DNA from 2 places in the Pseudoalteromonas sp. SR41-7 genome. Region 1 is predicted to be linked to the other one. Evidence: predicted binding sites of a transcription regulator. Region 1 holds the regulator's gene; the other holds the start of a gene.
What was found. Region 1 encodes ArgR, which controls arginine synthesis, uptake and breakdown. Its sites were predicted from a motif close to ANTGAATANNTATTCANT; they were not measured.
Positions count from the first base shown of each region.

Region 2: a site for ArgR is predicted at 2,420-2,437, ahead of H5092_RS08365 (arginase family protein). Genes of this name have one in related genera too.

Region 1 covers NZ_JACJEF010000002.1:173,375-180,892, reverse strand. The annotation lists gene folA (type 3 dihydrofolate reductase) at 1-104, opposite strand, end outside; gene cgtA (Obg family GTPase CgtA) at 178-1,335, opposite strand; gene rpmA (50S ribosomal protein L27) at 1,474-1,731, opposite strand; gene rplU (50S ribosomal protein L21) at 1,748-2,059, opposite strand; gene ispB (octaprenyl diphosphate synthase) at 2,482-3,453, shown strand; gene mdh (malate dehydrogenase) at 3,539-4,471, opposite strand; gene argR (transcriptional regulator ArgR) at 4,697-5,164, shown strand; gene H5092_RS03505 (Dyp-type peroxidase) at 5,172-6,071, opposite strand; gene H5092_RS03500 (ABC transporter ATP-binding protein) at 6,120-7,169, opposite strand; gene H5092_RS03495 (iron ABC transporter permease) at 7,170-7,518, opposite strand, start outside.
Region 2 covers NZ_JACJEF010000005.1:86,850-91,404, reverse strand. The annotation lists gene ppc (phosphoenolpyruvate carboxylase) at 1-108, shown strand, start outside; gene cdd (cytidine deaminase) at 245-1,171, shown strand; gene udp (uridine phosphorylase) at 1,270-2,025, opposite strand; gene H5092_RS08365 (arginase family protein) at 2,480-3,589, shown strand; gene H5092_RS08360 (transporter substrate-binding domain-containing protein) at 3,719-4,408, shown strand.

The DNA of each region.
Region 1 (7,518 bases):
ACCTTTTTAAAATGCTGAAGATCTGCAGGTAAATGCCATGGCATTTTATTATCTAGACCAATTACACGGTTATTTGCCATTGCTGCAATCATTGAAATTATCATAATAAACACCTAGTACTTTATTCTTAAACAAAGAAAAAGGAGCATAAGCTCCTTTTTAGTAAATTCTATTTAATTAACGCTCGTAGACAACTTCTACGTCGTAATCATCTTCATCCCAGTCATCCCAATCATCATCATTACCCTTACCTTTAGTGGCTTTTTCATGATAGGTATCCCACTTAAATTCAACTTCTTCATCTTCCACTTGTACAAATTTCTCTTTAGGCATGCTATCAAGTAGTGTCATTATGTTGTGGATTAATGGTTGAGTGTTAAGTTTATTAATTGCTGAAATGTGATAGATATTTTCAGTTTCGCCCAGCTCTTCTGCAATCGATTCGCATAACGCTTTTGCTTCATCCTCTGGTAATAAATCTATTTTATTAAATACTAACCAGCGTGGCTTCTCAGCTAATTTAGGGCTGTATTGGTGCAGCTCGTTAATAATCGAAAACGCATTATCAACAGGGTTTGAACCATCTACCGGCATTACATCAATAATGTGTAATAACACACGACAACGCTCTAAATGTTTCAAAAAGCGAATACCTAGGCCTGCGCCATCAGATGCACCTTCAATTAGACCCGGAATATCGGCTATAACAAATGATTTATTTGCTTCAGGACGTACCACACCTAAATTAGGAATAAGCGTCGTGAATGGGTAATCAGCTACTTTTGGTCTTGCTGCAGATACACTGCGGATAAACGTAGATTTACCGGCATTTGGTAGTCCAAGTAAGCCAACATCAGCTAATAATAGTAACTCTAATTTTAAGTTACGTACTTCACCTGGTGTGCCTAATGTTTTTTGACGAGGTGCTCGGTTAGTACTTGATTTAAAACGCGCATTCCCCAAGCCGTGGAAACCACCTTTTGCAACCAAAATTCGTTGACCATGTTGAGTTAAGTCGCCAAGTCCCTCTTGGGTATCAACATCCATGATGCGCGTGCCTACAGGCACCATAACAAACAAGTCATCAGCTTTTCGGCCTGTACAGTTACGGCTACGACCGTTAGTACCACGTTCAGCTCTATGGAAGCGCTCAAACTGATAATCAATTAAGGTATTTAAGTTTTCATCAGCTTGTAGATAAACACTACCACCGTCTCCACCGTCACCGCCGTCTGGTCCACCATCTGGAACATATTTTTCACGACGGAAAGACACGATGCCGCTGCCACCGTCTCCAGCTTCTGCGCGAATTTCTACTTCATCTACAAACTTCATGATTACTCACTTTAGGGATTGGCTTGTTTAATAACTCTATTATATACCCAAGCCAGCACAAATGCAGGCTTGGGTATATATTGGCTGACTACAAAACAAAAAACCCCGCAAAGGCGGGGTTTTTAACTACCTTACTGATTACTCAGTTACGATAGTTACGTATTTACGGTTTAAAGGACCTTTTTGTTCAAACTGAACTTTACCATCTGCTTTTGCGAAGATAGTGTGGTCTTTACCGATACCTACGTTAGTACCAGGGTGGAAACGAGTTCCACGCTGACGAACAATGATGCTACCCGCTAGAACTGATTCGCCACCAAAACGCTTAACACCTAGGCGTTTGCTTTCTGAATCGCGACCGTTACGAGTACTACCAGCTGCTTTTTTATGTGCCATTTCTAAGTACCTCTAATTAAGCGCTAATGCTAGTGATTTTAACTTCAGTGAACCATTGACGATGGCCCATTTGCTTACGAGAATGCTTACGGCGTCTAAATTTAACAACCTTAATCTTCTCACCGCGACCATGTGAAACAACCTCAGCTGTTATCTTGCCACCGTTTACGAACGGTACACCGATCTCGATTTTCTCACCATCAGCAACTAAAAGTACTGAATCAAATTCTACTGCCGCACCAGTTTCAACGTCTAATTTTTCAAGACGAATCGTTTGACCTTCAGTCACACGATGCTGTTTACCACCACTTTGGAAAACCGCGTACATAATTAACTCCGTCTGTGCACCCTCAAATCGGCGCAACTAAAATATTCTTCGATAGGGCGCGAAGTTTACGCTAACGCGAAATAACTAGCAAGCCTATTTTGTAATTAAAATGAATAAAAAGTACCTGCTTTGAGAGCAATTCAATATTTACCCCATTTTATATTAATTGGCCCTTTTGCCAAGCGCTTTTTAACTCTTAGCCGAAATAAATTAATGTACTCAAATATGACCCTCACAGCTCAATATCTAAGCACACCATAAACTGTATATTGATTATCAATTAATCAGTTATCTTGGCTAATTCAGTCTAAATTAAGTACTTTAATAGTGTTTTTTCAATCAATCGTCACAAAATATCGAGCTAGTGCATTTTTTGTTGTACAATCTGCGCCGTTCACACATAAAAATTGGCTCGGAGATCAATGGATATAAAAGCTATCCAGGCGTTAATCGAAAGCGATATGAATGACGTCAATCAACTTATACATGCGCAAATGCGCTCAGATGTGGCGTTAGTTAATCAGCTTGGTTTATATATAGTTAGCAGTGGCGGCAAACGCGTTCGTCCAATGCTGGCTATTTTAGCAGCCAAAGCGCTCGGTTATCAGGGTAAAGATCACATAACACTTGCAACAATTGTTGAGTTTATCCATACAGCAACGCTATTGCATGATGATGTTGTAGATGAATCAAACTTACGACGTGGCACGCCTACAGCAAATGCTGAATTTGGTAATGCTGCTAGCGTATTGGTTGGTGACTTTATTTACACTCGCTCATTTCAGCTTATGGTTGGCCTTGGAAAAATGCAGATTATGCAAGTACTTGCCGATGCAACAAACATTATTGCTGAAGGTGAAGTATTGCAGCTGATGAACTGCAATGACCCAGATACGACTGAAGCCAGCTATATGCAGGTTATTTACTCTAAAACGGCTAAATTATTTGAAGCAGCTACAGGCCTTGCTGCCATTATCACAGAGCAAGACCAAGCGACACTTGATGCACTAAACCTATACGGTATGCATTTAGGTACTGCGTTTCAACTAGTAGATGACGTACTCGATTACAATGCAGATGCTGAGCAGCTAGGTAAAAACATTGGCGATGATTTAGCTGAAGGCAAACCAACCCTTCCGCTTATTTATGCTATGCAACATGGTAGCGAGCAGCAAACACAGCTCATTCGTGATGCAATAGAGCACAGTAATGGTATGGAGCATTTAGAAGAAATTTTAACTGCACTAAAACAAACTAATGCGCTTGAGTTTACAATGCAAAAAGCAGAGCTTGAGGCCGAAAAAGCCATTGCCTGTTTAGACTTTTTAGCTGAGTCTGACTATAAGCAAGCACTTATAAGCCTTGCCCGTATTGCGGTTGACCGCGACCACTAGTTTTAACTAGTTACACAGTGTGACATTAATTCTGAGCAATAAAAAAGCCTGCAAATGCAGGCTTTTTTGTTGCTTAAACTGGCTATTACGCCATGAAATCAACACCTTCTTTGATGTCTTTTTTCAGAGTTTCAAGCATGTCATTTTTTGCTTTTGTTTCAAATGCGCTTAGTTCGCCGTAAGAAAGAATTTCTTCTACGCCGTTTTTACCTAAACGTACTGGATGTGCAAAGTACTCTGCATCGCCATTTTCAACAGCAACGTAAGCGTAATCTACAACTTCTTCACCTTGTAGGCCTTTAACTAAAGACATACAAAAACGAGCTGCAGCAGCACCCATAGATAGCGTAGCTGAACCACCGCCTGCTTTAGCATTTACAACTTCAGTACCCGCATTTTGGATACGTGGAGTAAGTGCAGCAACTTCTTCATCAGTGAAAGAAACACCTTCAACTTGAGAAAGTAGAGGCAGAATAGTTGTGCCTGAGTGACCACCAATTACTGGTACTTTTACAGTTGCTACGTCTACGCCTTTAAGTTCAGCAACAAATGCTTCTGAACGAATAACGTCAAGCGTAGTAATACCGAATACGCGTTTAGCGTCGTAAGTACCTGCTTTTTTGAATACTTCAGCAACAATTGGAACTGTGCCATTTACTGGGTTAGTAATAATACCTACTAACGCTTTAGGACAGCTGGCAACAATGCCTTCTGCTAAAGTTTTGATGATGCCAGCATTTACATTGAATAAATCAGCACGATCCATACCTGGTTTACGTGGCATACCCGCTGGGATAAGAACGATGTCAGAGCCTTCAAGCGCTTTATTTAAATCGTCTGCGCCAAAGCCTGCAACTTTAACATCTGTTGGGATGTGAGAAAGGTCAACCGCAACACCTGGTACCACTGGTGCAACATCATAAAGTGATAATTCAGAGCCAGCTGGTAAGCCTGTTTTTAATAATAAAGACAACGCTTGGCCGATACCGCCTGCAGCACCTAATACAGCAACTTTCATTGGAATTCTCCGTAATTTGAGGTAGGAAACATTTGTGGCTCTTAAGATAATGAAATTAGCGACTAAAAACAAATTTATCCTGTCTATTTCAAGTATATTTTCGACCATAGTCGTAAACTTATGTGATTTAACGCATCAAACTGGCAAGTTAACTAAACAACTGCTGCATAATTATTCATTTTTGTGTAGAATTTGCGGCATAAATAACAAAAACGAATAAAGACTATGCAACCACAAGATAAACAAGAAGCACTGGTAAAAGCATTTAAATCACTATTAAAAGAAGAAAATTTTGGCTCTCAAGGCGAAATAGTTGATGCGTTAAAAGATCAAGGTTTTGACAATATAAGCCAAAGTAAAGTATCACGCATGTTAAGTAAATTTGGCGCTGTACGCACACGTAATGCCAAACAAGAAATGGTTTACTGCTTACCTGCTGAAATGGGTGTACCTACGGCTAAAAGCCCATTACGCCAATTAGTAATCGACATTATGCACAACGAAATGATGATCATCATTCGTACCAGCCCAGGTGCTGCTCAGCTTATTGCACGTTTATTAGATTCATTAGGTAAAGCAGATGGCGTACTAGGAACAATTGCAGGCGACGATACTATTTTTATCGCTCCTGCTAAAATATCTGAAATAGATGTAACACTTGAACGTGTTCGCATTTTATTTGATACAGTTTAATAGCAAACTAAATTTGTTTTAAAAACCCTATTGAAGGTGCAAAGAAAGCAGAGCCCATATCGGCTTGAGTAAAATCAAGCCAGTGGTCGTAGCAATCCCCTTCCCCTAAACGACTATTAAGTACTTTTTCAAATGCGGTGCCCGTACAAGCGCATGTAATTGATAACATTCCCTGCTCATACACGTCGCCATAAGGCATGCTTTGATTTAATAGTAGCGGTTGTCCGTCTTCGTCTTTTAGCTCACTTCGCGAAGCATGGCTGGTTTCGACCGCTGGAGTAATTAGCGTGTTATCAAGACGCGTACGTCCCATTATTTGCTCTTGCTCACTCAATGATAAATGCTGCCACATAGTTAAATCATGTTTATAACGCTGAACATGAATATAACTCCCCTGATCTTCAAAGCTACCAGGGTTGCTGATTAAAGCCGTAGCGCGCTTTTTTCTTCCATGTGCGGTGTCGCCACCATAAATAAAACCGTTAAAATCACGACCATCTAAAAAACGAAAATTACGAATTTGCTCCACCAGCTCAACATCGGGGGCAAATAATTTTAAAATTTGCAGCGCAAATAAATGGTTAACATCTTCACGGTCAGAGCGAATTTGCACAAATAAATCGCACGGTTGTACGCTCATTTGGTGATCGCTATGGGTTATATTGGGAAAGCTCTGTAATTCGCTTGGAATGTATTCAGGGAGGATATGCGGCCAGTATTGCGCACCAATAGCAACCATACAAGAGAGCATTGATTCTGAAAATTGATCGCTAAACTCTTCTTCTATAGCGCTTACTTGTTTTAACTTTGCGCGAAGTGATTCGTCTTGACCATCAAACACATTAAAAAATAAGTGCAAACCGTGTAAGTTTGCTTCAGCACAAATCCCTGATTGCGCTTGCGCCATTGTTATTCCTTAGTTTTACAGATAAAAACACAGCGAATAACAAATTAATTACGATTCGAAAAAATTCACCGTGTGAGGTTTTATTTTTATTATAACCTGATCATTATTTTCAAATGACTGGCCATATTGTGCAGCAACTTCAATTTCTTGTTCATCAATAACAAGCGAATAAACATACGCCGAACCAACAAAGCGACGACTTATGATTGTAGCTCGCTTGCTGAATTTGTCACTTTGGTTATCTGCCACTAATTCTATTTGATGAGGGCGCACATATATAAGCCCTGCACTTACATTATGCTTACTCTCAACATAAGATTCGACTAAACCAAATGGTGTTTTATATTCAGTTGCGGTTAACACTTCTGCGCTTAAGTATATGCCCTGACCCAGAAACTCTGCAACCTCCTTTGAACATGGAGCTGCAAAAAGCTGCTCAGGCGTGCCTTGTTGCTCAATTTTACCGCGATGCATAATGGCCAGTGTATCTGAAAAGGCAAATGCCTCTTCTTTTGAATGTGTAACAAATACAGCAGATACTTGAGTTGCCTTAATAATTCGACGTATATCAGCAATTAATTCAAAGCGTACTTGTGTGTCGATATTTGAAAAGGGCTCATCAAGTAGCAATAAACTAGGCTTATAAGCTAATGCACGAGCAATAGCTACACGCTGCTGTTGACCACCCGATAACTGGTGTGGAAACCTGTCAGCACAGCCAATTAAATGTACAAGCTTAAGCATTTCATCAACGCGTTGCTGCTTTTGAGCTTTGCTCATTTTACTAAGCCCAAATGCGATATTATTTGCCACCGTTAAATGCGGAAACAGCGCATAATCTTGAAACATCATGCCGATGTTACGGTGCTCAGGTGAGACAAAAGATTGCTCATCACTCACTAATTTACCGTCTATAAAAATAGACCCTTGCTTAGCTTCAATTAAACCTGCAATCGCTTTTAACGTGGTCGTTTTGCCACACCCACTCGCTCCAAGTAGACAAACAATTTCATCTTTACCCACCGTTAAATCTAAATCGTGAATAACCTTTGTGCCGTTATAGTGATAGCTCACGCCTTGTAAAATTAAACTACTCATTTAACTACGCTGCTCCATAGAACGATTAATAAAATACAAAGGAATAAACCCAACAATAACAATAAATAAAGCCGATATTGAAGCAAGCTCTAATTGCTCATCACTCACATACTGAAATACATGAGTAGCTAAGCTTTCAAAATTAAACGGTCTGAGCAATAGCGCAGCTGGCAACTCTTTCATACACTCAATAAATACCAATAAGGCAGCAGTGAGCAATCCTCTTCGCAGTAAAGGTAGGTGCACTAAACGCAGCGTTTGCCCTTGGCTTTTACCCATTGATTGGCTTGCCATATCAAGTGATGGACTAATACGTAAAAAACTCGACTCAATTGCTCCGTGTGCAATG
Region 2 (4,555 bases), on a different contig from region 1:
CTTTTACGCCGTGCTCGCTCAGAGGAAAAACGAAACGAAGGTGACATTGATAATGCGTTAATGATCACGATGACAGGTATAGCTGCAGGTATGCGTAATACCGGCTAACACTTTATTTTGTTAGGTATACCTATTGGTATTAAAAGGGAGCACGCGATGTGCTCCCTTTTTTTGCGTTAAATAGGCTGGTATTTAACATCCTAACCTTTTAAACTACTTAGCCATTGAATAATTAAAAAATATTATGGCTTCAGCAACTTTTACTGTACAGCAAGATACAGCACTTACAAATTCGCACTTCACATTAAGCGTAGCGCAAACAGCGTCATTACGTAGTCAATTAAAATCACAACGTGGCATATTAAATTTTAATAATATTAAAGCGTTATGCGCGCAACTCAATGTGTCTGATGATGTATTACTACAAGGTTTAGTACCTTTAGCTTCTGAGTATGCCGTTGCGCCAGTGTCAGATTTTCATGTAGGCGCAATTGTTAAAGCACTTGATGAAAAGGGTGAGGTAAACTTTTACTTTGGTGCGAATGTAGAGTTTGATCATCAAGCATTGAGTTTAGTGGTTCATGCAGAGCAATCGGCTATAAATAACGCATGGTTAAACGGCGCTAAAAAAATAGTTAAAATTGCGATTAGCGATGCGCCTTGTGGGTATTGTCGCCAGTTTATGAACGAACTCGCTGATGCGAAAGAGTTTGATATTTTACTTCCTGATCAGCAATTTAAACTTGCTGAATTACTGCCGCATTCATTTGGACCTACCGATTTAGGTAACGAATTTAGCTTATTTAACCCAAAACCACAGCAAGGTAATTTTAGCTTTGATGGCCTTGATGAAACCCTTGCGCGTTTTGCACTTAATGCGTATGTGCCTTACAGCCAAAACTTTAGCGCCGTAAAAATAAGTACATTTAGTGATGGTGATTTTTACGGAAGTTACGCCGAAAATGCAGCTTACAGTCCAAGTTTATCGCCACTACAAAGTGCACTAAGTCAGTTTTTTTTAGCTGGGCTTAGCTTTAACGAAAGTACGGTGAAGGGAATAACATTGTTCGAAACAGCGGGTCGTGAAAACCAGTCGCAAGTGGCAAAAGCTGTACTTGCCAGTTTTACGCATTTACCAGCACTTAAAGTAATTAGCGCACCACTTAAATAGTGGCTTGCTTACAATAAAGCACAGCCGGAGCTGTGCTTTATTAAAGCGAGTCATTCTATCGAATTAAATAACTCACTCACTAACTGCTATAACCTGTATTAATCAAGTAATACTTTAGCTGCTTCTAATACTACTGCTACAGATTTACGCTCAATTTCACCGTGGTCTACATTTGGTATTTCTTGGCGGGTACGATTAACAAGTACGCCTGCTACACATGCTGCTTGTAATCCAAGGGCTGCACACATAGTAAATAATGTTGCCGATTCCATTTCGTAGTTCATCACGCCCAATTTTTGCCACTCTTCGCAGCTACCTTGTAGTGATTTAGGAACGTAACCAGAGTGCGTATCGTAACGCTCTTGCCCTGGGTAGAATGTATCGCTTGATGCAGTAATACCAATATGAAAATCGATATTTAGGTTTTTACATGCTTGTACCATAGCTTGTGTTGCATAAAAGTCAGATACAGCAGGGTAGCTAAGTGGTGCAAAATGTTGGCTTGCACCGTCTAAGCGTACAGACGCTTGGCTAATTAAAATTTCGCCTTCGTTAATGTGTGGCTGAATTGCACCGGTTGTACCAATACGTAAAAATTTACGCACGCCAAGTTGTGCTAATTCTTCTACTGCAATCGACGTAGATGGACCACCAATACCTGTAGAACATACAACCACAGAGTGGCCGTTTAATTGACCTAAATAAACATGAAACTCGCGAGTTTGAGCAAGGCAGGTTGGGTTGTCTAGGAATTGTGAAATACGTGCTGCACGATCTGGATCGCCCGGTACAATCGCAAGTTTTGCACCTTTAAGATCGTCAATACATAGTCCTAAGTGAAATACCTTTTCCATAGCTAAGCCTTTTATAATAATTTGTTGTCAATCTAGCATGATTGCTAGAAACGTTTATCAAGTACAGGACGATTGTCCGTTTTGTCTTAACTCTTCCAATAAAGCCTTAATAATTTTAAGGGCTAATTTGATTTATTCACCAACTATGAATATTCACTCAAGTACTTATATACGTAGCCTTGTTGCGCTGTTGACATGTTCAAGCAGACATAATAAGTATCACTCAAGCGCGTAACTACGATTAAATGGATGATTACAGATTTTAATTAATATCAAATAAATTCAATGACTTAAGTTTTTAGTGAACACGTAAAAACTAACGTGTTTACTTATATTAAGCACTGACTTATTTAGCAAAGTGGCATTTATTTGAAGTTTAGGCATTTTTAGTGATTTTGCATAACTACTCAAAAGTAATTAGCTACGTACAGAATAAAAACCGAAGGAGTTTATTATGAGCACACAATTTGAAGCATTTAAAAACAAAGTTGAGCACTGTTTGTGCGCACCGGGCGATGGCGTATACACAGTAAATACTGCAAAAGAGCGCAAAGCCGCACTGCGTAATAAACTTTACGGACAAACTGAAAACGTTGATAACTTGTGGCGCGAGTCTTTAAACGAATTACCAAACTCACCACATAAAGCCGTTATGTTAGGTATTAGTTCAGACTGTGGCGGTGGGATATTACGCGGAGCAAACTGGGGGCCACTGTTTGTGCGCTCAGCTTTAATTGATCAGCAACCTCAGTGTCATTCGTTTGATTTAGGTGATGTACGTGTAATCCCACATTTACTTCATGACAAATACCTAAATGATGCAACCATTTCTAATTGCCAAAAAGCCTTATATGGTGATGAAGATAACGATTATTACGTAAGCCCGTTATCAATCACTGAAGATGTGTGCGACAGTTTTTACGCAACGTTTAAAGATAAAGGATTATTTGGTATTGGTGGCGATCACTCAATTAGTTACCCACTTACTAAAGCGTACTTAAAAGCAAAACGTGAGCAAGGTAAGCGCACGGCTATTATTCACTTTGACGCGCATACCGATTTACTTGTGGAGCGCTTAGGTATTGATTTATGTTTTGGCTCGTGGTGTACACATATACTAGAGTTTTTACCGGCGCCGCATCATTTAATACAATTTGGTATTCGCTCAAGTGGCAAGCCTAAAGCGCATTGGGAAAATACTTTTGGTGTTAAACAGCACTGGGCACATGAAATCATTGAACGCGGCGCAGCAGCGGTTGCTGCCGACGCTATTGCACAGTTAAAAGCCGATAACGTTGATGAAATATACGTAAGCTTTGATATTGATGCACTTGATGCAGAGTTTGCATCTGCCACAGGTACGCCAGAGCATCACGGTTTAACGCCTCAGCATGCGCTTGATATTTTATCAGCCATTGCGGATGAGTTTCCTATTACGGGTGCAGATATTATGGAGATAGCGCCATTTACCGACAGCTCTTTAGTTGGCCAATCAAGCTCAGAAACGACACTTAGAGAAGGCGCTAAAATTTCAGCCTTTTTAATTAGTGCAATGAACAAGTAAGCTGTAGAAGCTATAAATACTAGCACTATCAGCGTATAAGTGTGCATCACATGACTAAAAACTAGCAGTTCATAAAGCCTCAGCTATATTTATTAAATACATATAATGAGTTAGTTGAGGCCTCGCTAGATGAAATTGTTGATCTTTTTATTGTTCGTTAGCTGTATTAAAGTTGATGCAGCTGAAATTACAATAGTAACGGAAGTATTTCCGGACTTTCAGTATATTAATGAAGATAACAAACTCGTTGGCCGCTCTGTCGAAAAAGTTCATAAAGCGCTAGAAGGTACAGGTATAAACTACACTATGTTGGCGCATAGTTGGGCCATATCCTACAATGCAGCGCTACGCGATAAAAACACCTGTATATTTTCGATTGTTCGATTACCTAATAGAGAAAGTAAGTTTAACTGGGTAGGCGAACTGGAAAGCTTTGACTCTGCCATTTATGGTCTAAAATCCAGAGGTATAAAGTTAAACACACTCAATGATGCTAAAAAATACAAAATAGCAGTACTGCGTGATAACTTTAGTCATCATTATTTGCTTGAAAGGGGCTTTAGTGAAAGCAAGCATTTATTACTCATCGATAGCCTAGATAAAATAGATAAACTCATAAGCACTCGTCACCATATACTTGATTTTGTTATCCTCAACAAAAAGCAATTTAACTATCGAGTTAAAACAGAGCCTAAGCTTGAGTTACTAGAACCATTACTTGATTTAAACACAACTCAGTCTCCGTTATTTTTTGCCTGTAATATAAATATGGATCCGGCTTTAGTTTCTCAATTAAAAGTTGCCTTTAATAAAATTTAAGCACTTTAAACTCACTGTTTTACCTCTTAAATAATTGAAAATTAATAGCTTAAATATATTTCGTAAATATAAATTGCTGCGTTTAAAAAACCGATTATAATCCAGCTGCTTTTTGTTTAAAAAAGCGCTAACTTATTGGAGCGTTAA